Regions from separate parts of the Streptomyces sp. NBC_01689 genome, predicted to be linked through region 1. Evidence: riboswitches for the same ligand, from Rfam matches in the RefSeq annotation. Region 1 holds a riboswitch; the other holds the start of a gene.
What was found. Region 1 has a riboswitch for glycine ahead of gcvP (aminomethyl-transferring glycine dehydrogenase). Riboswitches for the same ligand answer to the same signal wherever they lie in the genome.
Positions count from the first base shown of each region.

Region 2: it holds a riboswitch for glycine, as region 1 does, so the genes downstream of both, gcvT (glycine cleavage system aminomethyltransferase GcvT) here and gcvP (aminomethyl-transferring glycine dehydrogenase) in region 1, are expected to answer to the same signal.

Region 1 is NZ_CP109592.1:7,876,173-7,891,412, forward strand. Features, by position in the region: rRNA gene rrf (5S ribosomal RNA) at 20-136, shown strand; gene OG776_RS33740 (CDP-alcohol phosphatidyltransferase family protein) at 318-926, shown strand; gene OG776_RS33745 (mannose-1-phosphate guanyltransferase) at 1,043-3,538, shown strand; gene OG776_RS33750 (DUF881 domain-containing protein) at 3,628-4,530, shown strand; gene OG776_RS33755 (small basic family protein) at 4,527-4,859, shown strand; gene OG776_RS33760 (DUF881 domain-containing protein) at 4,865-5,728, shown strand; gene OG776_RS33765 (FHA domain-containing protein) at 5,790-6,728, shown strand; gene ftsR (transcriptional regulator FtsR) at 6,771-7,511, shown strand; gene OG776_RS33775 (bifunctional nuclease family protein) at 7,598-8,071, shown strand; gene OG776_RS33780 (MerR family transcriptional regulator) at 8,344-9,018, shown strand; gene OG776_RS33785 (DNA polymerase IV) at 9,064-10,470, shown strand; gene OG776_RS33790 (PRC-barrel domain-containing protein) at 10,670-11,041, opposite strand; glycine riboswitch at 11,156-11,251, shown strand; gene gcvP (aminomethyl-transferring glycine dehydrogenase) at 11,432-14,317, shown strand; gene OG776_RS33800 (M23 family metallopeptidase) at 14,490-15,240, opposite strand, start outside.
Region 2 is NZ_CP109592.1:3,602,993-3,618,232, forward strand. Features, by position in the region: gene OG776_RS15095 (ABC transporter permease) at 1-152, opposite strand, end outside; gene OG776_RS15100 (ABC transporter substrate-binding protein) at 264-2,060, opposite strand; gene OG776_RS15105 (ABC transporter permease) at 2,130-3,137, opposite strand; gene OG776_RS15110 (enhanced serine sensitivity protein SseB C-terminal domain-containing protein) at 3,483-4,283, opposite strand; gene OG776_RS15115 (enhanced serine sensitivity protein SseB) at 4,454-5,236, opposite strand; gene OG776_RS15120 (AAA family ATPase) at 5,489-6,157, opposite strand; glycine riboswitch at 6,332-6,453, shown strand; glycine riboswitch at 6,454-6,565, shown strand; gene gcvT (glycine cleavage system aminomethyltransferase GcvT) at 6,600-7,718, shown strand; gene gcvH (glycine cleavage system protein GcvH) at 7,863-8,240, shown strand; gene glyA (serine hydroxymethyltransferase) at 8,252-9,514, shown strand; gene OG776_RS15140 (L-serine ammonia-lyase) at 9,615-10,982, shown strand; gene OG776_RS15145 (FAD-dependent oxidoreductase) at 11,042-12,436, opposite strand; gene OG776_RS15150 (DUF6545 domain-containing protein) at 12,820-14,118, opposite strand; gene OG776_RS15155 (MAB_1171c family putative transporter) at 14,216-15,240, opposite strand, start outside.

The DNA.
Region 1 (15,240 bases):
CGGTTGTGTTTCATAGTGTTTCGGTGGTCATAGCGTGAGGGAAACGCCCGGTTACATTCCGAACCCGGAAGCTAAGCCTTACAGCGCCGATGGTACTGCAGGGGGGACCCTGTGGGAGAGTAGGACGCCGCCGAACTAAAATTGGAGCTCCGGCTCCCGGATACTTCCCGGGAGCCGGAGCTTTTTTGTTTTACGGGCTTTTTCTGCCGTCCGGCAGGGTGTTTTTCGGTGGGGCGCAGACCCGCCGCGTCGCTCCGTCAGGGCTGCGGGTAAGGTCAGGGGGCATCATCGGCACATTTCCCACAGGAGGCCCCCGGGTGGAGGTCCAGGAGACCCGCGTTCAGACGGACCGGGTCCTCACCATCCCGAACATCCTCAGCATGGCACGCCTGGTCGGCGTACCCGTCTTCCTGTGGCTGATCCTCAGGCCGGAGTTCGGAGGTCCCAAGAGCGACGGCTGGGCCCTGCTTGTGCTCATGCTGAGCGGCATCAGTGACTATCTCGACGGGAAGCTCGCGCGGCGCTGGAACCAGATCAGCAGCCTCGGCCGGCTGCTCGACCCCGCGGCGGACCGTCTCTACATCCTGTCCACTCTCGTCGGGCTCACCTGGCGCGAGATTCTGCCGCTCTGGCTGACCGCCGCCCTTCTGGCGCGCGAACTGGTCCTGCTGGTCATGGTCGGGATCCTCAGGCGTCACGGCTATCCGCCGCCGCAGGTGAACTTCCTCGGGAAGGCCGCCACCTTCAACCTGATGTACGCCTTCCCGTTGTTGCTGCTCAGCGACGGACACGGATGGATCGCGTCACTCGGAACGATTTTCGGATGGGCGTTCGCAGGGTGGGGTACAACCCTGTACTGGTGGGCAGGAGTCCTGTACGTGGTGCAGGTCCGCCGGCTTGTCCGGGCGGACACCATGGCCGATTGAGCTCGGCCCGCAGGGGCAGTTGAAGCGCCCCGATGGCCCGCGCTCGAAAACTGCGGGACAATCTGGACGGGTGAAGTCGGCTAGTCCGTCGTCTCTTAAAGGAGGACGCTTCCGACATGAAGGCCGTAGTGATGGCCGGAGGCGAAGGTACTCGCCTTCGTCCCATGACCTCAAGCATGCCCAAGCCGCTCCTGCCCGTGGCGAACCGCCCGATCATGGAGCACGTGCTCAGGCTGCTGAAAAGGCATGGGCTCAACGAGACCGTCGTGACTGTTCAGTTCCTGGCCTCTCTGGTCAAGAACTACTTCGGTGACGGCGAGGAGCTCGGCATGGAGCTCACCTATGCCAATGAGGAGAAGCCACTCGGTACTGCCGGTAGCGTCAAGAACGCCGAAGAGGCGTTGAAGGACGACACCTTCCTGGTGATCTCCGGCGATGCCCTGACCGACTTCGACCTCACCGATCTCATCAATTTCCACAAGGAAAAGGGTGCGCTGGTCACCGTCTGTTTGACACGTGTGCCCAACCCCCTCGAATTCGGCATCACCATCGTGGACGAAGAGGGCAAGGTCGAGCGCTTCCTCGAGAAGCCGACCTGGGGTCAGGTCTTCTCGGACACGGTGAACACGGGCATCTACGTCATGGAGCCCGAAGTCTTCGACTACGTCGAGGCGGACGTGTCCGTCGACTGGTCGGGCGATGTCTTCCCGCAGCTGATGAAGGAAGGCAAGCCGGTCTTCGGATACATCGCCGAGGGCTACTGGGAGGACGTGGGCACCCACGAGAGCTATGTGAAGGCGCAGGCCGACGTCCTGGAGGGCAAGGTCGACGTCGAGATCGACGGCTTCGAGATCTCCCCGGGCGTCTGGGTCGCCGAGGGCGCCGAAGTGCACGCCGACGCGGTGCTGCGCGGGCCTCTCTACATCGGGGACTACGCGAAGGTCGAGGCCGGCGCGGAAATCCGCGAGCACTCCGTCGTGGGCTCCAACGTCGTCGTCAAGAGCGGTGCCTTCCTGCACAGAGCCGTCGTCCACGACAACGTGTACGTCGGCCAGCACAGCAATCTCCGCGGCTGTGTCATCGGTAAGAACACCGACATCATGCGAGCCGCCCGGATCGAGGACGGCGCCGTCATCGGCGACGAATGCCTCGTCGGGGAAGAATCGATCATTCAGGGGAACGTACGCGTCTATCCCTTCAAGACCATCGAGGCCGGCGCCTTCGTCAACACCTCGGTGATCTGGGAGTCACGCGGTCAGGCGCATCTCTTCGGAGCACGTGGTGTGTCCGGCATCCTGAACGTGGAGATCACCCCGGAGCTGGCGGTGCGCCTGGCGGGGGCGTACGCGACGACGCTGAAGAAGGGCTCCACCGTCACCACGGCCCGCGACCACTCCCGAGGCGCGCGGGCGCTGAAGAGAGCGGTCATCTCGGCGCTGCAGGCCAGCGCCATCGACGTACGCGACCTGGAGAACGTACCGCTGCCGGTGGCCAGGCAGCAGACGGCGCGGGGCAGTGCGGGCGGGATCATGATCCGTACGACGCCCGGGGTGCCGGACTCCGTCGACATCATGTTCTTCGACGGGGAGGGTGCCGACCTGTCGCAGGGCGGGCAGCGGAAGCTCGACCGGGTGTTCGCCCGCCAGGAGTACCGGCGCGCGTTCCCCGGAGAGATCGGGGATCTGCACTTCCCGGCCAGCGTCTTCGACTCGTACACCGGCTCCCTGCTGCGGAACGTGGACACGACGGGGATCGCCGAGTCCGGGCTCAAGGTGGTCGTGGACGCCTCCAACGGCAGTGCCGGGCTGGTGCTTCCCAGCCTGCTGGGCAAGCTCGGGGTCGACTCCCTGACCATCAATCCCGGTCTGGACGAGTCCAGGCCGACGGAGACCGCCGACACCCGGCGGGCCGGACTGGTGCGGCTCGGCGAGATCGTCGCGTCCGCGCGGGCCGCGTTCGGGGTGCGTTTCGACCCGGTGGGCGAACGGCTCTCGCTGGTCGACGAGAAGGGGCGGATCGTCGAGGACGACCGGGCTCTCCTCGTGATGCTCGACCTGGTGGCCGCGGAGCGGCGCAGCGGACGAGTGGCGCTGCCGGTGACCACCACACGGATCGCCGAGCAGGTGGCCGCGTACCACGGGACGCAGGTGGAGTGGACGACCACGTCGCCGGACGACCTGACCCGGGTCGGGCGGGACGAGTCGACGATCTTCGGCGGCGACGGCCGGGGCGGCTTCATCATTCCGGAGTTCAGCAGCGTCTTCGACGGCGCGGCCGCCTTCGTACGGCTCATCGGCCTGGTGGCCCGGACGCAGCTCACGCTCAGCCAGATCGACGCGCGGATTCCGCGGGCGCACGTCCTCAAGCGTGACCTCGCGACCCCGTGGGCGGTCAAGGGGCTCGTGATGCGCCGGGTCGTGGAGGAGGCGGGTGACCGCTTCGTGGACACCACCGACGGCGTCCGGGTCGTGGAGACCGACGGGCGCTGGGTGATGGTGCTGCCCGACCCCGCCGAGGCGGTGACGCATCTGTGGGCCGAGGGTCCCGATGTCGCGTCGGCCGAGGCACTGCTCGACGAGTGGGCGGCCGTCGTGGACAGCGCCGGCCGGTAGCACACGCGCGTGCCGGACAAGTGCCCCCAAGGGGGCCTGTCCGGCACGTGGGTGGGGCCATTCGGAGGTAGCACCCACGACGTGCGACGATGTGCGGCATGCCGCAGCAGCCCCCCGTTCGGAGCACACCTCCGCGCCCCTCGCGCCCGGACGCCTCCATGTCGCTGCTCACCAACGTCATGGACCACAGCCTCGACGACGGATACGCCGAGGCGGCCGCCCGCAGGAAGACCGAAGGCACCGGCGGCATGCCGAAGAGCGTGCGCGCGAGACTCGGTCTCGCCGCCGGTCTCGTGCTCGCCGCCCTGGTCGTGACCGTCGGTGCGGCCAACGCGCGGATCGCGGCGCCGGTCGTGGCCAAGGAACGCCAGGAGCTCATCGACCGGATCCAGCGCGAGACCTCGTCCGCGGACAAGCTGGAGGGCACGGTCGACACCCTGCGCGACGACGTGAGCGCCCGGCAGCGCGAGGCGTTGAAACAGGGCGGCGGCGAGCGGGCGGACCTCGTCGGCATCCTGTCGGGTGCCGTCGCGGTGCACGGCCCCGGTGTGAAGCTCGTCGTGAACGACGCCAAGGAAGCCACCCAGGGCGGTGACGGCGATCCGCGCGAGACCAGCGGGTTCTCGGACACCGGCCGGGTCCGTGACCGTGACATGCAGCGGGTCGTCAACGGGCTCTGGGAGTCCGGCGCGGAGGCCGTGTCCGTCAACGGACAGCGGCTGACGGCGCTCTCGGCGATCCGGGCCGCGGGAGACGCGATACTGGTCGACAACAAGCCGCTGGTGCCGCCCTACACGGTGCTCGCGGTGGGGGACGGCGAGCGGCTCAGCACCAGGTTCCAGAACAGTGCCGACGGGCTGTATCTTCACGCCCTTCAGGAGAACTACGGCATCCGGACCAGCATCTCCGTCGACGACGACGTCCGGTTGCCCGCCGCACCAAGTGTGATCGTACGTACAGCACAGCCGAGCACAGAGAAGGGCACATCGTGATCGCCGTACTGGGCCTCGTCGTGGGAGTCGTGGCTGGATTGTTGGTCCGGCCCGAGGTTCCGGTGATCGTGGAACCCTACCTTCCGATCGCCGTCGTGGCGGCGCTCGACGCTGTCTTCGGAGGCCTGCGCGCGATGCTCGACGGCATCTTCGACGACAAGGTCTTCGTGGTCTCGTTCCTGTCGAACGTGGTCGTCGCCGCGCTCATCGTCTTCCTGGGGGACAAGTTGGGCGTCGGTGCCCAGCTCTCCACCGGTGTCGTGGTCGTCCTCGGTATCCGTATCTTCTCCAATGCCGCGGCGATCCGCCGGCACGTGTTCCGGGCGTGAGGCCGATGAGCGACGAGGACGAGACCCCCGACAACCGGCTGCGCAGGGAACTTCCCGAAGAGGTTCCGGCCGCGGCCGCCGAGAAACCGGCGCCCCATCACCACGCGGCGCCCGCGCCGGCCGACGACGCGGGGGCCGTCCCGACGCCGACCGGCCGTCAGCGGCTGGCGCAGGGCCTGTGGCCGCCCCGCGTGTCCCGTGCGCAACTCATCGTCGCCCTGCTGCTGTTCGGCCTCGGCTTCGGCCTGGCCGTCCAGGTGGCGTCCAACAGCGACAGCGGCAGCGCGCTGCGTGGCGCACGTCAAGAAGATCTCGTACGTATCCTCGATGAACTCGACAACCGTACGCAGCGTCTTGAAGACGAGAAGCAGGGTCTCGAAGATCAGCGGACCGAGCTGGAGAACAGCTCGAACCAGGCTGCCGAGGCGCGCAAGCAGACGGTCGAGAAGGAGAAGCAACTCGGCATTCTGGCGGGCACGGTGGCGGCGCAGGGGCCCGGCATCACGCTGACGATCAACGACACGAAGGGGACGGTCAAGGCGGACATGCTGCTTGACGCGATCCAGGAGCTGCGCGCGGCCGGTGCGGAGGCGATTCAGGTGAACGGGGTGCGGGTCGTCGCCAGCACCTATCTGAGCGATTCCGGCAAGGGCGTGAGCGTGGACGGGAACAAGATCACCCAGCCCTATCGTTTCAAGGTCATCGGCAAGCCGCAGGACCTCGAGCCGGCGCTCAACATCCCCGGAGGCGTGGTGCAGACTCTGGAGAAGGAGCAGGCCACCGTCACGGTGGACCGTGCGACGAAGATCGTCGTGGACGCCTTGCGGGCCGCGAAGCAGCCTGACTACGCTCGGTCCTCCTCCCGGTGAGCCGGGGGCGCATGGGGGTGGTGCGGCGAGGGCATGAGGTTGCGGGGGGTCGGCGCACCGAATGGGTGGTGCGTGGTGGAAACTGTCTGGTGGATACGGACGTTGTGAGGATGTCCGGGTCGACCGGTGTGTGCAATCAGGGTTCGTCCTGCCCCACGGGCGGGTCTGTTTCGGTCAAGGGGAATCGCCCGTGAAGTTGTTTGGGAAGTTGTTCGGCAAGAGCGCGCGAGAGGGCGGCGACAACGCCCGGCACCGCGCACCGCGCCATGGAGACGCTGAGGGCCAGGGTGGCGAGCGCCCGCTGTTCCGCGACCAGGTCGGCGGACAGGGCGCGTCGTCTGTTGACCCTGCCCAGTCCGGCCGCATAGGTTTCGGGGAACCGTCAGCCTCAAGTACGGGTGGAGGGTTTGCCGACCCGTACGCGTCTCATGCCCCTGGGGGGCAGCCGCGGCAGGAGGATCCCATGTCGGCCCTGGTGTGTACGAGGTGCGGTCACCGCAACGCGGAAAACAGCCGCTTCTGTTCGAACTGCGGCGCGCCGCTGCGTCCCGGGGCGATCCCGGAGCGTCCGTCCGAGACGACGTCGACGATCTCCATCTCGGGCCTCGAGGCCTACGATGCCGAGGTCACCGGCCAGACGCAGATGCCCACGCTGTCCCCGGAGGCGCAGGCCGCCGTCGACGCACTGCCGCTGGGCTCGGCGCTCCTGGTGGTCCGCCGCGGCCCGAACTCGGGCAGCCGCTTCCTCCTGGACGGCGACCTGACCACGGCCGGGCGTCATCCGCAGAGCGACATCTTCCTCGACGACGTGACCGTGTCGCGTCGCCACGTGGAGTTCCGTCGCGCCGCGGACGGGTCGTTCACGGTCGCCGACGTGGGCAGCCTGAACGGCACGTACGTCAACCGGGAGCGGATCGACTCGGTTCCGCTGTCGAACGGCGACGAGGTGCAGATCGGTAAGTACCGGCTGGTCTTCTACGCGAGCCAGCGGGGTATCTGACCCTTCCCCAGACTCCGTCCGGGGGGACCCCCAGGAAGGTCCATGCTTCGAACACCGAGCGGCGGTGCCGGCAACGGTACCGCCGCAGCGGACAGTGGGCTGATGAGCATCGGCGCGGTGCTGAGCGCTCTGCGTGACGAGTTCCCCGAGGTCACCATCTCCAAGATCCGGTTCCTGGAGTCGGAGGGGCTGATCGAGCCGAGGCGGACGCCCTCGGGGTACCGCAAGTTCAGCGCGGACGACGTCGAGCGGCTCGGGCATGTGCTGAGGATGCAGCGGGACCACTATCTTCCGCTGAAAGTGATCCGCGAGCATCTGGACGCCCTGGAGCGGGGCGAGCCCGTTCGGCTGCCGTCCCTGGGGCGCCAGCGCGACGGAAGCGACGGGGAGCCGCAGGAGCCCGACGCGCCCGTGGCGGTCCGGGTGGGCCGTTCGGAGCTGCTGGCCGCCGCCGAGATCGGCGAGCAGGAGCTGCAGGAGTGGGAGTCGTACGGCCTCATCGCCCCACTGGCGGAAGGGACGTACGACGCCGAGGCGGTGACGGTCGCCGCGCTCGTCGTCGAGCTGGGCCGCTTCGGGATCGAGCCGCGCCATCTGCGGGCGATGAAGGCCGCGGCCGAACGGGACGCGGGCCTGGTGGACCAGGTGGTCGCCCCGCTGCGGCGCCACCGCAATCCGCAGACCAGGGCGCACGCGGAGGCGCGTGCGAAGGAGCTGGCGGGGCTCACCGTACGGCTGCACGCGGCACTGGTGCAGACCGCGCTGGGCGTAAGGCTGCCCTGACCTCGGGACCCTCGGGGCTGTCCGGATCGGCCACCCGTTCTGTGCTCGACTACCCAAACGTCCCGGGCACGGCCTAGGGTTGCTGTGTGAACGAGCTCGATGTCGTAGGTGTCCGGGTCGAGATGCCCTCCAACCAACCGATCGTGCTCCTGCGTGAAGTGGGAGGCGATCGCTACCTCCCCATCTGGATCGGACCGGGGGAGGCGACGGCGATCGCCTTCGCCCAGCAGGGCATGGCCCCCGCACGACCGCTGACCCACGACCTGTTCAAGGACGTGCTGGAAGCCGTCGGCCAGGAGCTCACCGAGGTGCGCATCACCGATCTGCGCGAGGGGGTCTTCTACGCGGAGCTGGTGTTCGCCAGCGGGGTCGAGGTCAGCGCCCGCCCGTCCGACGCCATAGCGCTGGCGCTGCGCACCGGAACGCCGATCTACGGCAGTGACGGGGTGCTCGACGACGCGGGAATCGCGATTCCGGACGAGCAGGAGGACGAGGTGGAGAAGTTCCGGGAGTTCCTCGACCAGATCTCTCCCGAGGACTTCGGGACCAACAGTCAGTGACCGGGCCGGGCGCCTCCGCGCGGGGCGCCCGGACACCCGTTCCCGCGGACGCCCCGCGTCACGTGATCGGAGTACTTCCGGCGGCAATTGCCCGTGGCGACCGTGGCGCGCTGCGGCTCACTCCGAGAGCATTCGGCTAGCCTTTCCCCGCGGTGGGACACGGGAAACCACTCCTTGGGTGATTATCACTCGGCGTGCCGAGTGTGGCGATCGTTGACGCACCCCTGGTGACTGCCTACCGTCGAGAAGGCAGGTCAAGGACGGAGGTCGGCGTGAGAAGCAGCGGCGACGGTACGGCTGGGGGTGCCCCCGGACGTGGTCTGGGGGAGAGCGGCCCGTACCCTCCCCCAAGCTCTCGGCTCGGCTCGAGCAGGGGGTACCCCCATCACGACAGCGCGGCCGACCGTGTTCCGCAGCGGCCGACAGCGGTGCCGGGCGAGGGCGGGGCGGCGGCCGAGGAGATCGGCTACCGGGGACCCACGGCGTGTGCCGCCGCGGGCATCACCTACCGGCAGCTTGACTACTGGGCCAGGACGGGCCTGGTGGAGCCGAGCGTGCGGCCGGCCCATGGGTCGGGGACGCAGCGGTTGTACAGCTTCCGGGACGTCGTCGTCCTGAAGATCGTGAAGCGGTTCCTGGACACGGGAGTGTCGCTGCAGAACATCCGCACCACCGTTCAGCACCTCAGGGAGCGCGGCTTCCGGGACCTGGAGCGGATGACGCTGATGAGCGACGGCGCGACCGTCTACGAGTGCACCTCGCCCGACGAGGTGCACGCCCTGCTCCAGGGCGGCCAGGGCGTCTTCGGGATCGCCGTGGGCGTGGTGTGGCGGGACGTCGAGAACGCCCTCTCACAGCTGCACGGGGAGCGGGTGGACACGGGGGAGACGCTCATCGGGCACAACCCCGCGGACGAGCTGGCACGGCGGCGCAACCGCGCGGTGTGACGCGGTCCCGGAGGATTGTCAGTGGCGTAGGGCAGCATCGGGGGTGTGAGAAACGCGCCCACGATCCTGCATCTCGACATGGATGCCTTCTTCGCCTCGGCGGAGCAGGCGTCCAAGCCGAGCCTGCGGGGGAAGGCCGTCGTGGTGGGCGGCCTCGGAATGCGGGGTGTGGTCGCCACCGCCTCGTACGAGGCCCGGGTCTTCGGGGTGCACTCGGCGATGCCGATGGCGCAGGCGCGCAGGCTCGCGCCGAACGCCGCGTACCTCGTGCCGCGGTTCGGGCTCTACCGGGAGATCAGCGAGCAGGTGATGGGGCTGCTGCGGACCCTGTCCCCCCTGGTGGAGCCGCTGAGCCTGGATGAGGCCTTCGTCGACCTGGAGGCCGGGGGAACCGCCTGGGACGAGGCGTCGGCGCGACTGGCCGGGGGGAAGCTCCGCGCCGACATCAGGGCCGTCACGGGCCTGACGGGCTCGGTGGGACTCGCGGCCTCCAAGATGCTCGCCAAGATCGCCTCCGAGCAGGCCAAGCCCGACGGCCTGGTCGTGATCGAGCCGGGCACCGAACGCGCGCTGCTCGGCCCGATGCCGGTGCGGACGCTGCCGGGCGTCGGGCCCGCCACCGGGGACCATCTGCGGCGGGGCGGGATCACCACGGTCGACGAGATCGCCGAGGCGGGCGAGGACGAGCTCGTACGGCTGCTCGGCAAGGCCCACGGGCACGCGCTGTACGCGATGGCGCTGGCGCGCGACGAGCGGCCCGTGGTGGCCGAGCGGGAGACCAAGTCCGTGTCGGTCGAGGACACCTACGACGTGGACATCCATGACCGGGTGCGGGTCGGGCTCGAGGTGCAGCGGCTCGCGGACCGGTGTGTGGAACGGCTGCGCCGGGCGGGGCTCTCCGGGCGGACCATCGTGCTGAAGGTGCGCAGGTACGACTTCTCGACGCTGACCCGGTCCGAGACGCTGCGGGGGCCCACGGACGACCCCGCGGTGGTCCGGGAGGCCGCCGGGCGGCTCCTGGACGCGGTGGACACGACAGGAGGCGTCCGTCTGCTCGGCGTCGGTGTCTCCGGGCTGGCGGACTACACGCAGGAGGACCTCTTCGCGCAGGCCCAGGCGCAGGCCCGGGAGGCGGTGGAGGAGGCGGCGGCGCTGGAGCACCCCGCGGTGGAGACGGGGGAGGAGCCCGCCGCCGAGCAGGTGACCGCGGCCGAGCGGCGCTGGCCGGCGGGGCACGACGTGCGCCATGCCGAGTACGGGCACGGGTGGGTGCAGGGCAGCGGGCTGGGACGGGTGACCGTGCGGTTCGAGACACCCGACTCACCACCGGGGCGGGTGCGGACGTTCCGTACGGACGACGGCGCGTTGGAGCCGGCGGATCCGCTGCCGCTGGTGCCGCGAAGACCCGAGGAGGCGCCCGGTGTGTCCGCCGGGGCGCCGGGGAGGACGTGACTCTGTCCGGTGCCGGTTCCTGGGCCGGGCTGGGCCGGGTGGCGGCGTGATGGCTGTCCCCGGGATGCGGGCGCTGTGGGGCGTACGGGGCACGGGCATGACGGGGTGTCCCGGGGCGCGTGGGTGCCCGTGGTGGGCGGGCCGCCGGGCGCCCGGGGTGGCGTACCGGCGCCGTCTCCCGTTCCCCCGGGCGGGTGTCTCAGGTCTCGTCGGTTCCCGCCAGGCGGCCGAAGTCGTGGTCCGGAGGGACGGCCGGGGGCGTCACGTCGAGGCCGTAGTGGTGGTAGAGCTGGAGCTCCTGCTCCGGAGAGAGGTGACGGCCCACGCCGAAGTCGGGGGCGTCCTTGATCAGGGCCCGTTCGAAGGGGACGCGCAGACTGCCCTCGACGAGCTCACTGGGCTCCAGGGGTACGAAGGCGTCCCTGCTGAACAGGCCCGTTCGTATGGCGGCCCACTCCGGTATGCCGGTCGCGTCGTCCAGATAGACCTCGTCGACCGTGCCGATCTTGGCGCCGTTGCGGTCGAGCGCCTTGCGGCCGATCAGGTTGCGCGGATCGATGTCGGTCTGCACGTGCCCTCCAGTCGATTGCAACTCATCCGTAGGCACTACGAAAGAGCACATTCGTGACGGTGGCCACTCGAAAGCCCGTGCGTTCTTCTCGCTGGTACCCTGGCAAACGGCTGCTGACCCCGTGCGGGAGAGTCCTCCAGACACCATCGGAGGCGCCGAAGGAGCAAATCCTCCCCGGAATCTCTCAGGCCCACGTACCGCACGGACGAGGTCACTCTGGAAAGCAGGGCGGGGGCCGAAGGCTTCCGCTCTCACCGACGGTGAAAGCCGGGTCGCAGCGAGCGTGCGGGCCGGTGAAGCTCTCAGGTCGAGATGACAGAGGGGGAGGCCGTCGGGGCACCCACGCCGTGGTGCCCCTCGAAGGTCGTGTGTGACCAGGAGGCCTCCGCAATGACCGCCCATCGCATTCCGCTCTCCGAGCTCGAAGCGGGAATCCCGTTCGAGCAGCGCCACATCGGGCCCGCCCCGGAAGCGCGGGCCAAGATGCTCGCGCAGGTCGGGTACGGCTCGCTGGACGAACTGACGGCCGCCGCCGTGCCGGACGTGATCAAGAACGCCGAGGCGCTCCAGCTGCCGGGCGCGCGCACCGAGGCCGAGGTCCTGGCCGAACTCCGCTCCCTCGCCGACCGCAACCAGGTCCTCGACTCGATGATCGGCCTCGGTTACTACGGCACCTTCACGCCGCCGGTGATCCTGCGCAACGTCATGGAGAACCCGGCCTGGTACACGGCGTACACGCCCTACCAGCCGGAGATCTCGCAGGGCCGCCTGGAGGCGCTGCTGAACTTCCAGACCGTGGTCGCCGAACTGACCGGGCTGCCCACCTCCGGCGCCTCGCTGCTGGACGAGGGCACCGCGGCCGCCGAGGCGATGGCGCTGTCCCGGCGCATGGGCAAGAACAAGAAGGGCCTCTTCCTGATCGACGCGGACGCCCTTCCGCAGACCGTCGCCGTCATCGAGACCCGCGCCGAGCCCACCGGTGTCGAGGTCGTCGTCGCCGACCTGAGCGAGGGCATCCCGGCCGCGATCGCCGAGCGCGAGATCAACGGCGTGCTCGTCCAGTACCCCGGCGCCTCCGGTGCCGTACGCGACCTCAAGCCCGTCATCGAGCAGGCGCACGAGCTCGGCGCGGTCGTCACCGTCGCCGCCGACCTGCTCGCGCTGACCCTGCTCACCTCGCCCGGGGAGCTCGGCGCCGACATCGCGGTCGGCACGACCCAGCGGTTCGGCGTCCCGATGGGCTTCGGCGGCCCGCACGCCGGATACATGGCGGTGCGCGAGAAGTTCGCGCGCAGCCTGCCCGGCCGGCTGGTGGGTGTCTCCGTCGACGCGGACGGACACAAGGCGTACCGGCTCGCCCTGCAGACGCGCGAGCAGCACATCCGCCGTGAGAAGGCGACCAGCAACATCTGCACCGCGCAGGTGCTGCTCGCCGTGATGGCCGGCATGTACGCCGTCTACCACGGGCCGGACGGGCTCCGGACGATCGCTCGGCGCACCCACCGCTATGCCACCCTCCTCGCCGAGGGGCTGACGGCCGGCGGCGTCGAGGTCGTGCACGGCTCGTACTTCGACACGCTGACCGTCCGAGTGCCGGGGCGGGCCGCCGACATCGTGGCGGGCGCCCGTGAGCGGGGCGTCAACCTCCACCTGGTCGACGCCGACCAGGTGTCGATCGCCTGTGACGAGACCACCGCGCGGCGGCAACTGGCCGCGGTGTGGGCCGCGTTCGGCGTCGAGGGCGACATCGAGGCGCTGGACGCGAGCACCGGGGACACGCTCCCCGCGGCACTGCTGCGCGGCGACGACTACCTCACCCACCCGGTCTTCCACCAGTACCGCTCCGAGACGGCGATGCTGCGCTACCTGCGCCGCCTCTCGGACCGCGACTACGCGCTGGACCGGGGCATGATCCCGCTGGGCTCCTGCACCATGAAGCTCAACGCGACCACCGAGATGGAGCCGGTCACCTGGCCCGAGTTCGGTCAGCTGCACCCGTTCGTCCCCGCCGAGCAGGCGGGCGGCTACCTCACGCTCATCGAGGAGCTGGAGGAGCGGCTCGCCGAGGTCACGGGGTACGACAAGGTGTCGCTGCAGCCCAACGCCGGTTCGCAGGGCGAGCTGGCCGGTCTGCTGGCCGTCCGCGGCTACCACCGGGCCAACGGCGACGAGCAGCGCACGGTCTGCCTGATCCCGTCCTCGGCGCACGGCACGAACGCCGCGAGCGCCGTGATGGCCGGCATGAAGGTCGTCGTCGTGAAGACCGCCGAGGACGGCGAGGTCGACATCACGGACCTGCGGGCCAAGATCGAGCAGCACCGCGACGAGCTGGCCGTGCTGATGATCACGTACCCCTCGACGCACGGTGTGTTCGAGGAGCACGTCGCCGACATCTGTGCCCAGGTGCACGAGGCCGGCGGCCAGGTGTACGTCGACGGCGCCAACCTCAACGCGCTGGTGGGCCTCGCCAAGCCGGGCCACTTCGGCGGCGACGTCTCGCACCTCAACCTGCACAAGACGTTCTGCATCCCGCACGGCGGCGGCGGTCCGGGCGTCGGCCCGGTCGGCGTGCGCGCGCACCTGGCGCCGTACCTGCCGAACCACCCCCTGCAGCCCGCTGCGGGTCCCGAGACCGGTGTCGGCCCGATCTCGGCCGCGCCCTGGGGTTCCGCGGGCATCCTGCCCATCTCGTGGGCGTACGTCCGGCTCATGGGCGGCGAGGGCCTCAAGCGGGCCACGCAGGTCGCCGTACTGTCGGCGAACTACATCGCGAAGCGTCTGGAGCCGCACTTCCCGGTGCTGTACACCGGCCCCGGCGGGCTCGTCGCCCACGAGTGCATCATCGACCTGCGTCCGCTGACGAAGGCGACCGGCGTGAGTGTCGACGACGTCGCCAAGCGGCTCATCGACTACGGCTTCCACGCGCCGACCATGTCCTTCCCGGTCGCGGGCACGCTGATGATCGAGCCGACCGAGTCCGAGGACCTGATCGAGCTCGACCGTTTCTGCGACGCGATGATCGCCATCCGCGCGGAGATCGAGAAGGTCGGGTCGGGCGACTGGACGGTGGACGACAATCCGCTGCGCAACGCGCCGCACACCGCCGCCGCCCTCGGTGGCGAGTGGCAGCACGCGTACACGCGCGAGGAGGCCGTCTTCCCGGCCGGAGTCGCGGCCGCGGACAAGTACTGGCCGCCGGTGCGCCGGATCGACCAGGCCTACGGCGACCGGAACCTGGTCTGCTCCTGCCCGCCGCTGGACGCCTACGAGGACTAGTAGGTCCTTTCTTCCGGAACGGGCCGGCTCGGGTCGACGGCGCCTTTGCGGCCGGCCCGGGCGGGCTCGGTGTGCGGCCGCGGTACGTGCGGGACCGGCGGGGGCCCGCCCCGGCGAACGAGCCGGGGCGGGCCCCCGCGTGGTACACGGCCGGCGGGCTTCGCGGACACCGTCAGTGGGCGGCCAGCCAGGGCATCGGGTCCGTGTACGTGCCGTCGACGAGCACCTCGAAGTGCAGGTGGGGGCCGGTCGACAGGCCCGTCGAGCCGACGAACCCGACCGCGGCCCCGGTCTGCACGCTCTGGCCCGCCGTGACCAGCAGGGACGACATGTGGCTGTAGGTGGTCTCCAGCCGTCTCCCGCCGAGCGTGCCGTGATCGATCACGACGCGGTTCCCGTACGCCTTGGTCATGCCGGCGAACACCACCCGCCCCTGGCGAGCGGCGGACACCGGAGCCGCGCGCGAGGCGGCGAAGTCCACGCCGGTGTGCAGCTTGGTGACGCCCGTGAGGGGGTGTTCGCGGGTCCCGAAGGGGGAGCTGACCACCAGGGTGGTCACCGGTGGGGCCAGGATCCCGCTCGCTCCGCCGCCGGGGTCCGCCTTCTTCTCGCGGTCGAAGGCCCGGTATCGCGCGGACAGTTTCCCGACCTCCGCGAGATACGTCCGTGCCGCGGCCGGCACGCGGCCCGCACGCGTCACGGAGTCCGCACCGACCGTGTACGCGGCCAGGGTGAGGTCGAGAAGCTCCCCCGACACGGTTCCCCTGGTTCTGAGCCGGGTGACGTCCTCGGCGAGGGCGCAGTCCTGCCGGGCGAGCGCCATGATGGCGTCCACCGGGTCGCGGGGTGACGACCTCCCGTTGCCGTCGGCGTCCTTGCCCCAGGTCCGCCACTGGCTCTCGGTGAATCCGGCGATCCCCACG
Region 2 (15,240 bases), 4.3 Mb from region 1:
GCGGCCGGGTCGGCCTGCTTGCCCACGAAGCTCGAGGCGATGTCCACGCCCGCCCACTTGGGGACGAGGAAGAAGATGCCGAAGACCACCATGACGATGACCACCAGCATCACTGCGGCGGCGAACAGCCGCCTGATCAGGTAAGCGAGCACAGCTTACGGCCCGCCGCGGGGCCGCGGGCCACCGGAGATCATCCGGTGGCCCGCGACCACGCCGCGCCGGCCTTCACCTGCCTTTCGTGCCGTACGGCGGGTGTGCCGGGATTACTTCGCGGACTTCAGACCGAGGTTCACGAAGTCGTACATGCCGCTGTAGTTGTCCGACGTGTAGACGTTCGCGAGGTTGTCGCTGCGCCAGTTGATGAACTTCTCGAAGGTGAAGGGCAGGTAGTACGCGCCCTCCATGACCTTGTGGTTGATCTCGGTCGAGATCTGGGTCTTGCCGGCGTTGTCCAGCGTGGTGACGTACTTCGAGAACAGGCCGTCGATGGCCTTGTCCTTGATCAGGGCGAAGTTGTTGTTACCGCTCGGAACGATGTACTTGCTGTCCCACAGCGGCAGACCGAAGCCCTGGACGGTCGGGAAGTCCGGGCCCCAGCCCATGATGATGATGCCGTAGCCCTTCTTCTGGACGTTCGAGGGGCTGCCGATGATGCCGGTGGTCTGCGCGCCGTCGAACTGGTCGATCTGGGCGTTGATGCCGATCTTCTTCAGCGACGCCTGGAGCGACTGGGCCGTGGCCACCTCGACCGGCTTGTTGTTGCGCACCGCGATGGTGGTGGAGAAGCCGTTCGGCTTGCCGCACGCCTTCAGAGCCGCCTTGGCCTCCTCGACGTTGCCGTTCTTGTTCGCGCCGGCGATCTTGTACGGGTCGTACTTCTGGCCCTCGGAGCCCGGGACGGACGGCGGGAGCATGTTGGTGCCGATGTCACCACCGGCGACCGGGCCACCACGGGCGGTCTGCAGCGAGACGTGGTCCGCGCCGAGGATGACGGCCTTGCGGCAGTCGGCGTTGTCGAACGGCTTCACGCTCTGCGGGAAGGTCGCGTAACGGATGTAGCCGGAGACCGGGTTGTCCAGGTTGGCCTTGTGCTGCTTCAGGGCGGTGGTGCGGCCCTGCGGCGACATGCCGGTCTGGTTGATGTCCAGGTCCAGGTCACCGTTGAGCAGACGCTGGTCGAGCTGGTTGGCGTCCGAGAAGAACTGAACGGTGATCTTGTCCGGGTACGCCTTGCGGATCGGGTCCGAGGACTGCTTCCACTGGGCGTTGCGCTCCAGCGTCAGGCTCTTGCCGGGGCTGTAGGACGCGAACTTGTACGGGCCGGAGGAGAACGGCTTCAGGCCGTACTTGGACTTGGTGTCCATGTCCTGGCGGACCGGGGAGGCCGAGACCAGACCCAGCACCTCCTCGAAGTCCGAGTTGGCCTTCGGCAGGTGGAAGACGACCGTCTTGTCGTCCGGCGTGGTGATCGCCTTCAGACCGAGCTTGTCCGCGGACTTGTCCTTGTAGGGGCCCTTGTACTCGCCCTTCGGGTCCAGGAAGTCCTTCAGGTACGTCGGGCCGCCGGAGAGGACGTCCTGCGCCCAGACGCGCTCGATGCCGTACTTGACGTCCTTGGACGTGATCGGCTTGCCGTCCTCCCACGTGACGCCGTCACGCAGGGTGTACGTGTAGGTCTTGCCGTCGTCCGTGACCTTCGCGAGACCGGTGGCGAGGTCCGGGGTCAGCTCGGCGCCGGCCTTGCCCGGCTCCGTCTTGCCCGTGACCAGCTGACGGCTGTAGTAGCGCGCGAAGTTCCACATGAAGCCGTAGTAGCCGCGCGTGGTGTCCCACGAGTCCGCGTCCTGGGCACCGCCGAAGCGCAGCGTGCCGCCCTTCTTGGCCAGGGAAGCCTGGGCGACCTTGTTGTTCGCGGCGTCGAAGCCGGCGGCGCCGGCCTTCGAACCACCGTTGTCGTCGCTGCCACTGCCGCCGCACGCCGCCGTGGTCAGCAGTGCGGCGACCGCAGCAGCGGCGGCAAAGGCCTGCTTACGCCGCCCTGAGGTGCGTTGGGTAGTCACGATCTCGGATCCTCCGGATTTGATGAGAGACCCCGTGTCAGTGCCACGGGACGCTTGGGGTGTGGCGGCTCAGCGGGAAGCCTTCGGGTCCAGCGCGTCACGCACGCCGTCGCCGAAGAGGTTGAAGGCAAGGACGGTGATGAAGATCGCCACACCGGGGACCACCATGTACATGGGGTCGGACTCGTAGTAGTCGATCGCGCTGGACAGCATCTGTCCCCAGGACGAGGTGGGCGGCTTGACGCCCACGCCCAGGAAGCTGAGTGCCGCCTCGGTCAGGATGTTCGTGGGGATCATCATCGTGGTGTAGACGATGATCGGTGCGACCAGGTTGGGCAGCAGTTCCTTGAACAGGATGTAGAAGCGCCCGGCGCCCAGCGATCGGGCGGCCTCGACGTACTCGCGCTCGCGCATCGAGAGCGTCTGGCCGCGCACCACGCGTCCGATGTAGGGCCAGCCGAAGAACCCGATGACCAGGATCATCACGAACACACGCACGTTGGAGCCCGACAGGCCCAGCATGTTGTTCGGCATCACCGAGACGAGGGCGATCGTGAACAGCAGCTGCGGGAAGGCCAGGAGGCCGTCCATCACGCGGCTGATGAGCGAGTCGACCCAGCCGCCGAAGAAGCCCGCGAGGATGCCGAGGACGGTGCCGAGGACGACGGCGACGACCGCGGAGAGGAAGCCCACGAGGAGCGAGACGCGGGCACCGTAGAGGATGCGGGCGAGGATGTCGCGGCCGTTGACGGGCTCGACGCCCAGCAGGTGGTCACCGCTGATACCTCCCAACGACCCGGTGGGAGTGCCGAACAGAGGGTCGATCAGCTTCTCGTTGAAGGTGTCCGGGTCCTGGCCGAGCAAGTGGGTGATCACTGGCGCGAGCAGGGCGACCACGATGAGGACGAGCACGACGATGCCGCCGGTCAGGGCGAGCTTGTCCCTCTTCAGGCGTTCCCAGGCGATCCGGCCCAGGGAACGTCCCTGCACGACCTTCTCGCCGGCGGTGGCAGCCGCCGCTTCCTCGGTCGCACTCGGGGCCGCCTCCGCGGTCGGCTCGTGCAATGGTGCCGTCATCTGGCAGGGACCCCTCTCAACCGGCGGTAGCCGGCCCACACGTGCCGCTCGTAGCGGCGTGATCAGTCCGTCGTACACAGGGGCTAAACCCCCTGGAGCGGGAGTCTTCAACGCGTCGGCGATCTGTAGCCAGACCTGACGGTGAATGGATGCCTAAACGTGATGCCATTCGAGGTGTTCCGTTATCCGGACGGTGGGTAACGGGTGTCGGACACGGGGCAGTTGGTGCGGTCCCGGCGAATACGGGCGCTAACCGGACGATCCCTTGCCATCTACGCGCGAAGACATGCCGAATCTCCGGTGAAGAACCCGTGACAGTCCTTCACTGTCCGTCCGAAGACGTCCTCAGTAGGCACCCCGCGCCGGCGGGTACCCGTAGCCGCCGGCCACCGGCGCCTGCGCCTGGCCCGCGTGGGCCTCGCGGTCGTAGAACGGGCGCGCGTTGGCGCGCAGCCACATCGCCACCGGGTCGTACTCGTCGGACATCGCGACGGTCGACACGGGCAGCCCGTCCGGGACCGCGCCGATCGACTGCTGCATCATCGCCCGCACCGAGTCGACCGCGGCCGGCGAGGTGTCGTAGACGTCGAGCCCGATGGCCAGATAAGGCGCCCCGAACGCGGGCTGCACCCAGGTCCGCCGCAACGACCGGACGGCGGGCGTGCGATGCGCGTTCTGCGTGAGCAGGGCGTAGAACTGCGGGATCTCGATGCCGGGTTCGGAGAGTCTGAGCGGGCCCGCGGGCTGTCGCTCCAGGCCGGCGGCGATTCGGCGCAGATCCAGCCAGGGGATGCCGACCCCGCCGCCCGGGGCGTGCGGATTGAGCCACAGGCCGAAGTGGTCGGGGTAGAGGGTGCGGGCCACGTCGAGACCGTCGACGACCTCGTACGACCTGTTCCAGCCGCTGGCCGAGAGCTCCTGGGCGGAGGTGACGCACGGCGCGTAACCGAAGCCGCCCACCTCCATGTTCCCGTACTGGGCGTCGGGGGAGCCGCCCTGGCCGTGCCAGAGGAGCATCCACACCTGGCCGGACGACGGGGTCGCGAGCGCGCGAAGGAGCGCCTCGTAGGCGTCGAAACGCCCGGGCGTCACCTGGCGCAGCATGTGCTCGACCTGCCCGGCCGCGGCCGTGCCCGACGCACTCACCCTCAATCGCCCCTTCGCGAAGAAATCACGATGAACTCACTCATTACGCCACCGACACCGGTGGCCGGGGTCCGTCGACACCGCGTCCACACCCCGACCGAGCCATGAAACCAGCTTAAGCGGCGATCCTGACAGCGACTTGACGCACGGCACGGGAGGTCTCCGCCGCGTCAGTAGCCCTGTTGGTAGAACGGGCGCACGTTCGCGCGCATCCACTCCCCCACCGGGTCCTGCGCGACGTCGAGGAACACCATGTTCACCGGCCGGTCCACCGGCACCCGGCCGAGGGCGCGGCCGAGCGCCTCCAGCGGCGGCGTCTGCGCGTCGCCCTCCCAGCCGACCACCTCGACCCCGATGAACATCAGCGGGTCGTCGCCCTCGATGCTGGCCAGACAGCGGCGCGCGGTCAGCACCACGCCGGTCGCGGCGAACTCCGCCGAGGCCGCGGCGAGGAAGTCCACCGGGTCGTCCTGCCAGTCGGGTTCGAAGAGTTTCACCCGGCCGCCGCTCGCCGGGCCGTCCAGCGCGGTGCGCCCGGCGCGGCACAGTTCGGCCACCGCCAGGGGCGGCAGCGGGACCCCCACCACGCCGCCCGGGTTGATCGCGACGCCGACCTGCGGGGGGAGCCCGCGGGCGAACTCGACGGCGGGCGCGATGGTGAACGACAGATGGCTGCCGACGACCTGGCGGAACTGCTCCTCGGAGCTGAAGACCGGCACGTAGGCCTGGCCCTCGATCTCCAGCGTGGGCAGGTCGAGGGGGCCGGCGTGCGGACCGCCGCCGTTGGGCAGCGGCACCCAGACGAAGCTGCGGCCGAGGACCTCGACGATGCGGCCGCCCGCCGAGGGCACCCCGAGGGAGGCGGAGAGCACCTCCTCGAGTTCGTTGCCCGGCCAGCCGCCGTGCGGGTGGGGGTGCGGGTGTGCTGGTGCCGGGAAGTCGGGGAAGTCCATCTGTCTACCGCCTGCTGTGAACCGCTGATCCGGTGTTCCGGTGTTCCGGTGTCCTGGTGTGCTGGTGCGCTGTTCCGCTGTGGTGTTCCGGCTGGAAAGGTTAGTGGGCGCCTACGACCCTCTCGTACGACGATGTCCCGTTCTCCTGCACGAGCTTCGGTACGCCCTTGCGCCGGGGTGGCCCGCGCGCCCGTACGAGCCGCCCCGGCGCGACGCGTCCGCGGCCTGCCGCGCCCCCTCACCGCCGGGCCCTCAGCCGCCGAAGTCGATCCGGCGCAGCACGTTCGCAGCCGTGCGGTCGAGGAGCACCGCCGAGCCGCAGCCTTCCGGCAGTTCGCCCCGCTCGACCGAGCGCAGGAGCCGGCTCAGCGCGCCCCGGTGACGCGCGAACGCGTACCGCGAGACGCCCCGGCCGCGCTCGCGCTGGCCCTCCAGCGCCGTGCCGGGCGTGACGTCGAGGAGCAGCAGGTGCAGGGTGCCGCCGCGACGGCGGGCCTCCCTGGCGAGCCAGCGGCGCACCCAGGCCTGTGTGCCGCAGTCGTGCACGACCACGCCGGTGCCGGAGCGCAGCGTGCGGCGCAGGCCCGCGTAGTGCGCGAGACGGACGAGGGGGCGGTAGACCGCGTACGGGAGGCGGCGGGCCAGCCGGGCTTCCCAGCGGTCGCGGGTGTCCTGGGAGTCCACGCGCCGGCCCGCGACCGCGCGGCGCATCAGGGTGGATTTGCCGCTGCCCGGCAGTCCGGTGACCACCACCAGGTCCGCCGTGCCGAAGTACAGGCCGTGCGGGCTGTGTCCGGCCCGCTCCCTGAGGTCGCGCACGACGGCCGCCGGAAGCGCGCCGCACGCCTCCCGCGCCGCGGTTCCCGGCCGGCGCGGCAGCGCGAGCGCCGAGGTCGCCGCGTACGCCCTGGTCCTGTTCACCGTGATCGTCCTCCCCTTGGGTGTGGAGTCCCATCCCCGTCGAGTGTAAAGAGAAGGTAATGCGCGGTGGTTCCGTTTTCCGTGTTCGGACTGCCACAGGCCGGTCACAGATCCGGACTGCCGTCATCGGACGGCGCGTGCAATGATGTGCCCGCCAACTGCATACCGGCCGCTTGAATCCGCGCGGGAGAGTTCCCGGTGACGTGCACACCTCCGTGTGACGCACGTTCCGCCGGGACGCCGAAGGAGCAAGTCCCTCCCTTGAATCTCTCAGGCCCCGTTACCGCGCGGGCGAGGCACATCTGAAAAGCGGGCCGCTGACCGGTGGCTCCACCCAAGGTGCAAGTCGTGACCTCCGTTCGCGGGGTCGTGATGAACCTCTCAGGTTCCGATGACAGATGGGGAGGAACGACCTCGCCGTCATGCCTTGGGAGCCCTACCGATGAGCAGTAACGCACCCCGTCGTACCGCGCTCGATGCCCTGCATCGCTCGCTGGGCGCGACGATGACCGACTTCGCGGGCTGGGACATGCCCCTGCGGTACGGCTCGGAACGCGACGAGCACGTCGCCGTCCGTACCCGGGCCGGTCTCTTCGACCTCTCGCACATGGGCGAGATCACGGTCACCGGCCCGCAGGCGGCCGCGCTGCTGAACCACGCGCTGGTCGGCAACATCGCCTCGGTCGGCGTGGGCCGCGCCCGCTACACCATGATCTGCCGGGCGGACGGCGGCATCCTCGACGACCTGATCGTCTACCGGCTGGCCGAGACCGAGTACATGGTCGTCGCCAACGCCTCCAACGCGCAGGTCGTCCTCGACGCGCTGGCCGAGCGCGCCGCCGGATTCGACGCCGAGGTCCGCGACGACCGGGACGCCTACGCGCTGCTCGCGATCCAGGGTCCCGTGTCCCCCGGCATCCTCAAGTCGCTCACCGACGCCGACCTGGACGGCCTGAAGTACTACGCGGGCCTGCCGGGGACGGTCGCGGGCGTCCCGGCGCTGATCGCGCGCACCGGCTACACGGGCGAGGACGGCTTCGAGCTCTTCGTGGCGCCGTCCGACGCCGAGAAGCTGTGGCAGGCGCTGACCGAGGCGGGCGCGCCCGCCGGGCTGGTTCCGTGCGGTCTGTCCTGCCGCGACACGCTGCGCCTGGAGGCGGGCATGCCGCTGTACGGGCACGAGCTGACCACCTCGCTCACCCCCTTCGACGCGGGGCTCGGACGGGTCGTCAAGTTCGAGAAGGAGGGCGACTTCGTGGGCCGTGAGGCCCTGGAGGCCGCCGCCGCACGCGCCGCCGCGAACCCCCCGCGGGTGCTCGTCGGGCTCGTCGCCGAGGGCCGCCGGGTCCCGCGCGCCGGGTTCGCCGTCGTCGCGGACGGCGTGGCCGTCGGCGAGGTCACGTCCGGCGCTCCCTCCCCGACGCTGGGCCGGCCGATCGCCATGGCCTACGTCGACGCCGCGCACGCCGCACCGGGCACGTCCGGTGTCGGCGTGGACATCCGGGGCAGCCACGAACCGTACGAGGTCGTGGCCCTGCCGTTCTACAAGCGTCAGAAGTAGGTCCGCCGGGGTCCGGGCGCGTCGGCGTGACGTACCCCGTCGCGGCCTGTCCCCTGTCCCTTGGCCGTCCCTCGTCCCGGGACACCCCGCACCCCGTCCGTACCCGTTCATCAGCACTCCCCCGCGTACAGGAGAATTCAGGCCATGAGCAACCCCCAGCAGCTGCGCTACAGCAAGGAGCACGAATGGCTGTCGGCCGCCGAGGACGGCGTCTCGACGGTCGGCATCACCGAGTTCGCGGCCAACGCGCTCGGCGATGTCGTCTACGCCCAGCTTCCGGAGGTCGGTGACACGGTGACCGCGGGCGAGTCCTGCGGCGAGCTGGAGTCGACCAAGTCGGTCAGCGACCTGTACGCGCCGGTCACCGGCGAGATCGTGGAGGCCAACCAGGACGTCGTGGACGACCCGTCGCTGGTCAACTCCGCGCCCTTCGAGGGCGGCTGGCTGTTCAAGGTACGCGTCACGGACGAGCCGGACGACCTGATGTCCGCCGACGAGTACACCGCCTTCACCGCCGGCTGAGGAGCCACCGCATGTCGCTTCTGAACACGCCCCTGCACGAGCTGGACCCGGACGTCGCGGCCGCCCTCGACGCCGAGCTGCACCGCCAGCAGTCCACGCTGGAGATGATCGCCTCGGAGAACTTCGCTCCGGTCGCGGTCATGGAGGCCCAGGGCTCGGTCCTGACCAACAAGTACGCCGAGGGCTACCCGGGCCGCCGTTACTACGGCGGCTGCGAGCACGTGGACGTCGTCGAGCAGATCGCCATCGACCGGGTCAAGGCGCTGTTCGGCGCCGAGCACGCGAACGTGCAGCCGCACTCGGGCGCCCAGGCCAACGCGGCCGCGATGTTCGCGCTGCTCAAGCCGGGCGACACGATCATGGGCCTGAACCTCGCGCACGGCGGGCACCTGACCCACGGCATGAAGATCAACTTCTCCGGCAAGCTCTACGACGTGGTCGCGTACCACGTGGACGAGGAGTCGGGTCAGGTCGACATGGCCGAGGTCGAGCGCCTCGCCAAGGAGTCCCGGCCGAAGCTGATCGTGGCCGGCTGGTCCGCCTACCCGCGGCAGCTGGACTTCGCCGAGTTCCGCCGCATCGCCGACGAGGTCGGCGCGTACCTCATGGTCGACATGGCGCACTTCGCCGGCCTGGTGGCCGCGGGGCTGCACCCGAACCCGGTGCCGCACGCCCACGTCGTCACCACGACCACCCACAAGACGCTGGGCGGCCCGCGCGGCGGTGTGATCCTCTCCACCGCCGAACTGGCCAAGAAGATCAACTCCGCGGTCTTCCCCGGTCAGCAGGGCGGTCCGCTGGAGCATGTGATCGCCGCGAAGGCGGTCTCCTTCAAGGTCGCCGCCACCGACGACTTCAAGGAGCGCCAGCAGCGTACGCTCGACGGTGCGCGGATCCTCGCCGAACGTCTGGTGCGGGCCGACGTCACCGAGCACGGCGTCTCGGTCCTGTCGGGCGGCACGGAGGTGCACCTGGTCCTGGTCGACCTGCGCAACTCCGCGCTGGACGGGCAGCAGGCCGAGGACCGGCTGCACGAGCTCGGCATCACGGTCAACCGGAACGCGATCCCGAACGACCCGCGGCCCCCGATGGTGACCTCGGGTCTGCGCATCGGCACGCCCGCCCTGGCCACCCGCGGCTTCCAGGCCGAGGACTTCGCCGAGGTCGCGGACATCATCGCCGAGGCGCTGAAGCCGGTCTACGACGCGGACGCCCTCAAGGCCCGGGTGTCCGCTCTGGCCGACAAGCACCCGCTGTACCCCGGCCTGAAGTAGTTCGCACGGAACGTACGATTCACCGGGGCGCCGCGCACACTGGAATCACAGGTGTGTGCGGCGCCCACCCCATGCACCACCCCGTTTGCGAGGAGTTCCCGTGGCCATCTCGGTCTTCGACCTGTTCTCGATCGGCATCGGCCCGTCCAGCTCCCACACGGTGGGCCCGATGCGCGCGGCACGTATGTTCGCCCACCGGCTGCGCAACGAGGACCTGCTGCCCGCCGTGGCCTCGGTCCGGGCGGAGCTGTACGGCTCGCTGGGCGCCACCGGACACGGTCACGGCACCCCGAAGGCGGTGCTGCTCGGCCTGGAGGGCGCCTCGCCGCGGACGGTGGACGTCGAGGGCGCCGACGAGCGCGTCGAGGAGATCAGGTCCTCGGGCCGCATCAGCCTGCTCGGCGAGCACGAGATCCCCTTCTCCTTCGACGACGACCTGGTCCTGCACCGGCGCAAGGCGCTCCCGTACCACGCGAACGGGATGACGATCTTCGCGTACGGCGCCACCGGCGACCTCGTGCTGGAGAAGACGTACTACTCCGTCGGCGGCGGCTTCGTGGTCGACGAGGACGCGGTGGGCGAGGACCGCATCAAGCTGGACGACACCGTCCTGAAATACCCCTTCCGCACCGGCGACGAGCTGCTGCGGCTGACCCGGGAGACCGGGCTGTCGATCTCGGCCCTGATGCTGGAGAACGAGCGGGCCTGGCGCACCGAGGAGGAGATCCGCGAGGGCCTCCTCGCCATCTGGCGCGTGATGCAGGCGTGCGTCTCGCGCGGCATGTCCCGCGAGGGCATCCTCCCCGGCGGTCTGCGGGTACGGCGCCGGGCCGCCGTCTCGGCCCGCCAGCTGCGCGCCGAGGGCGACCCGCTGGCCCACGCCATGGAGTGGATCACCCTCTACGCGATGGCGGTCAACGAGGAGAACGCGGCCGGCGGCCGGGTCGTCACCGCCCCCACCAACGGGGCCGCGGGCATCATCCCCGCGGTGCTGCACTACTACATCAACTTCGTCCCCGGCGCGGACGAGGACGGCGTGGTCCGCTTCCTGCTCGCCGCGGGCGCGATCGGCATGCTCTTCAAGGAGAACGCGTCCATCTCGGGCGCCGAGGTCGGCTGCCAGGGCGAGGTCGGCTCCGCCTGCTCGATGGCGGCGGGCGCCCTCGCCGAGGTGCTGGGCGGCTCCCCCGAGCAGGTCGAGAACGCCGCCGAGATCGGTATGGAGCACAACCTCGGCCTCACCTGCGACCCGGTCGGCGGCCTGGTCCAGATCCCCTGCATCGAGCGCAACGGCATGGCCGCGGTCAAGGCGGTCACCGCGGCGAAGATGGCGATGCGCGGGGACGGTTCCCACAAGGTCTCCCTCGACAAGGTCATCAAGACCATGAAGGAGACCGGCGCGGACATGAGCGTCAAGTACAAGGAGACGGCGCGGGGCGGGCTCGCGGTCAACATCATCGAGTGCTGAGAGGGTCCCCCCGGAATCCGGCCGTCGGCTGATGTCCCGCGCCGCTCGGGAAGGCGGACTCAGGCGGTGGCGGCCGCGCGCTCGCGCTCGGTCAGGGGCGGCCCGTCCAGCGGGGGCTTCTTCCGGCCGAGGTAGACCAGGGCCAGCATGTCGGGCATGAGCAGCCGGGCAGGGGGTTTCTCCATGCTCATCACGTCCAGCAGGATGCGCAGGGCGTGCGGGTTGCGCGAGCCGGCGTCGACGGCCCTGTCCACGAAGGCCGCGAGGTTCTTCTCCAGCCGGGTGGGGGGCTGATCGCTGGCGCCCGGGTAGAACACGTCCTGGCCCACCGCCAGGTTCCACGCGTTCTCGACCGGGCGGGCCGCGGCTCGCTGGATGCGCCGGGACGTGCCGGGAGCGAGAAGGCCGTGGCGTCGCAGGACGTCGCGCAGGGCGACGACGCTCTGCGCCGCGGCACTCAGTCCGTGACCGTAGACCGGGTTGTAACCGGCGACCGCCTCGCCGAGGACGGCGAACCCGTCGGGCCAGCGGGCGGCCTTCTCGTAGTAGCGCCGCTTGTTGGCCGTGCTGCGGGTGGTGACGACGTCCGTCTCGGGCTCGGCCCCCGCGAGGAGTTCGCCGATGACGGGGTGCGGCAGCCCGAGCGCGAAGGGGACGAACTCCTCGTTCTTCGCGCTGGGCCGGCCGCCGCGGGTCCCCGCGAGGGTGACCAGCCAGCGGCCGCCCTCGATGGGCGTGATGATGCCGCCCCTGCCGGGGTTCCGGCGCGGATCGGCCTGGACGTTGACGATCGGGAACCCGTCGGCGGTGGTGCCCGGAGCTCGGTAGATCCGGCTGGCGTAGCCGACGCCCGCGTCGACTGTGCGTTCGGCCACGGGCGGGAGGCCCAGGCTCCGCAGCCAGGCGGGGGCCCGGCTGCCGCGGCCGCCGGCGTCGACGACCAGATCGGCGGCGAGGGTGGCATGGGTGTCCCCCGTGCGTATGCGGACTCCGGACACCCGCCCGGAGTCGCCCTCCAGGGACAGGACTTCGGTGCGCTGCCGCAGTGAGACGCGCCGGTCCGCCAGCACCCGGGCACGGACCACGGAGTCGAGCAGATCCCGGCTGCAGAGGAGGCTGATGTGGCGGGCGTGGTGGAAGCGGCGGAACCACTGGCCCGACGGCGCCTTGGAGACCAGGTCGGTCATGATCCGGCTTCGCCGGGCGCCCCGGCCGACGAGTTCGTCGACGACCCCCGGCAGCAGTTCCTCCAGTGCCTTGACCCCGCCGGACCACAGCACGTGGGCGTGCCGGGCCTGCGGCAGCCCCTTGCGCGGGTGCGGACCGTCCGGCAGGACGTCGCGTTCGACCAGGGTGACGTCGGCGTGCTCGGCGAGGACGGCCGCCGCGAGCATGCCCGTCATGCCCCCTCCGATGACCACGGCGGTACGGCGGGAAGCGGCGCTGTCGGGCATGTACGGATCTCTCTTCTGTCGCGGGGCCGGAGCGGACGGCGGACCTCGCCCGCCGCACACCACCCCGCATCATGCGCGACACCCTGTCGCGGCTGCGAGCGGAGTGGTCCGGGGCCGGCCGCTCACCGGGGTGTGACGGGTCCAGCCGCACCGGTGCGGCGGACAGGTCCGGCCGAAGGCTTCCCCGCCGAGGGGCGTTTCGATCTTCCGTGGGCGGAGATGCCGGGGGTCACCGCCGGGCGGCGCGGTGCGCCGGTCCGCCCGGGGGTGGTCCGCCCGGGTGCTGTCCCGTGGCCCTCGGCGGGTGGAGCCGTAGGGCGGACCCGGCCCGGGGAGGTACCGGCCGGGGCGGCGCCCCGGGTGCGGCGGCGCCCTCGCGCACGTCAGTCATGGGCGGCGGCCGTCCGGGCGCCCGCCCGCCGGCGGGCCTCCGCCACGATCGGCGACGTCGAGAGCGCGTCCGACAGACGGACCATCTGATGCGGCGTCTCCGCGGACCGCAGCGTCCCGACCCGCGCCGGGGGCCCGGCGCCACCCGCGCGGGACGCCTGTACGCCGGCGGCCAGCATCGCCGCGTCGGCCACGACCGCGGCCCGGTCCACGACGTGCGGGGGCGGCCCCGCGTCCGCGTCCGCCGACGGCGCCCGCGGTGCCGTACGGAAGCGGCCGCCGACCGCTCGGGCGAACGCCGCCGGGAGGGCTCTCCCGGCGGCGGGCCCGGCCGCGGTGAGCTGGGCCAGGGCCTCGGCGTACGCGGTCGTGCGCACGTGATCGTCGAGGTACGGCGAACAGGCCAGCACACCGTCCCAGATGGCGATCTCCTGACGGGCCAGCCGCACGACGGGCGGATCCCACCAGCGGACGACCCCCTCCGCCGGCCCGCGCAACGCGTGCAGCTCCGTCCACAGAGGCCTGAGGAGCCGGTGGCGCCGCCAGGCGCGCAGATTGGCCGCCGCCGGCGGGGCGACCCGGGGGACGGCGAAGCCGCAGGCCACGGTGATCCCGGCGAGCATGACCAGCGGGGGCGAGACGTCGGTGGACAGGAAATCCCAGTCGACGCCCTGCCAACGGGCGGCCATGGCGGTGTACTTGGCGATCTGGTAGCAGGCGTCGAAAGCCAGCCCGACGACGATCAGGACCAGTCCGGTGCGGGTCACCCCGCGCACCTCCCGCAGCCAGCCCACGCCCATGGACGCGAGGGCGCCGGTGGCGGCCGTGTGCGCGACCAGGTAGAGCAGGATCATTTCGCGCATGTAGGGCGTGTTCGCGTAGTACGTGTCCAGGTCCCGGGCCCGTTCCACCGGAACGTCGGCCAGGGCGAACAGCACCCAGATCCCGACGACGGCCGGCCCGTAGAGCCCGAGCACGAGGCGGTCGGCACGCCGCCGGCGCTCCGGCGGGCCGCCCCTCCACCGGGTCATCAGGACCAGATAGCCCGCGCTGAGCGCCGTCATCCCCGTGTACACCAGGGGAGCGCTGAAGTTCGCGACACCCGTCGCGTCGTTGACGAACCGGATCGTGGGCGGGGCGGACAGAACGCACACCGCGGAGCCGACGAGCAGGATGCCGGCGCTGGAGGCGACCAGCGGATCGCGCCAGACCCCGTCGCCGCCCGACAGCTTCAGCACACCGGCCAGCAGCAACAGCACGCCGGGGACGTAGAAGACGACACCGCTGTCCACTAGCCCCGCCCGCCTTCCGGGCGGCCGCCGGGCGGCCGCGACGCGGGCCGCGGCACCGCGGGCGGCAACCCCCGCGGGGACGTGACGGGCCGGGGGGTCACCGGGGGGTTCTCTCGTCGTCCGCCGTCACGGGCGCCGGGGCGGCGGTGCGGGCCGCCCCGACGACCGGGGACGTGCGCAACGCGCGCGCCACGCCCACCAGGGTGGCACGCGACGCGAAGCCCGCGCTGTCCTGGGCGCCGGCCGTCCGGCCCGCGGGCGCGCGGTCGACATGGGCGCGGACCGCGGCGGCGATCATCGCCGCGAGGCCGATGCGGAAGGCGTCCTCCGCCCCGTACCCCGCGGCGCGGGCCGTGCTCTGCGCGTCGGCCCGGACCCGCCCGTCGAGGTGCGGGCGGACCAGGTTCAGACCGTCCTGGATGCCCGCCTCACGCCGGGTGAGGCGTACGGCGCAGGACGAGTACCAGGGGATCGGCGCGGCGAGCGGCCTGGGGGAGGCGCTGCTGAGTTCGCGCCACAGCGGTCCGAGCCGTCTCAGGGTCACCACCGCCCGCCCGGCGGCGACCAGTCGCGGGCCGTACAGCGGCAGCGTGAAGCCGACGGTGGCGACGGTGGCGGCGAGGCCCACGAGGCCGGGTGCCAGGACGGTGCTCAACACGTCCAGGTCCCGGCCCGCCCACCGGGCCACCACCGCGGTCAGCTTCAGCGTGCTGAAGGACAGGTTCAGCAGCCAGCCGGCCACGAGCAGCCACAGGCCGGCCCGCAGCCATCCGTGCACCTGGATCGCCCAGCGCCAGCACAGCACCGTGGTGGCGACCGCGGCGGTCATGTGGCCGAGCAGATACAGCACGATCATCTGCCCGGTCCACGGCGTGGTCGCGTAGTAGGTGTCGAAATCCGTCCGCCGCTCGACGGGGGCGCCGCCCCGCACGAAGAGGAGGGCCAGCAGGACGATCACCAGGGCGTAGCCGGTCTGCCAGCGCCGCGCGAGCCGGCGCACGTGGTCGGCCGGACCACCCCGCCAGTGCAGGATGAGCACGAGGCAGGAGGCGCTGTAGGCGCTGACGACGGCGTAGACCAGGAGGGCGGCCAGGTTCGGGACGCCGCTCGTCCTGTTCACGG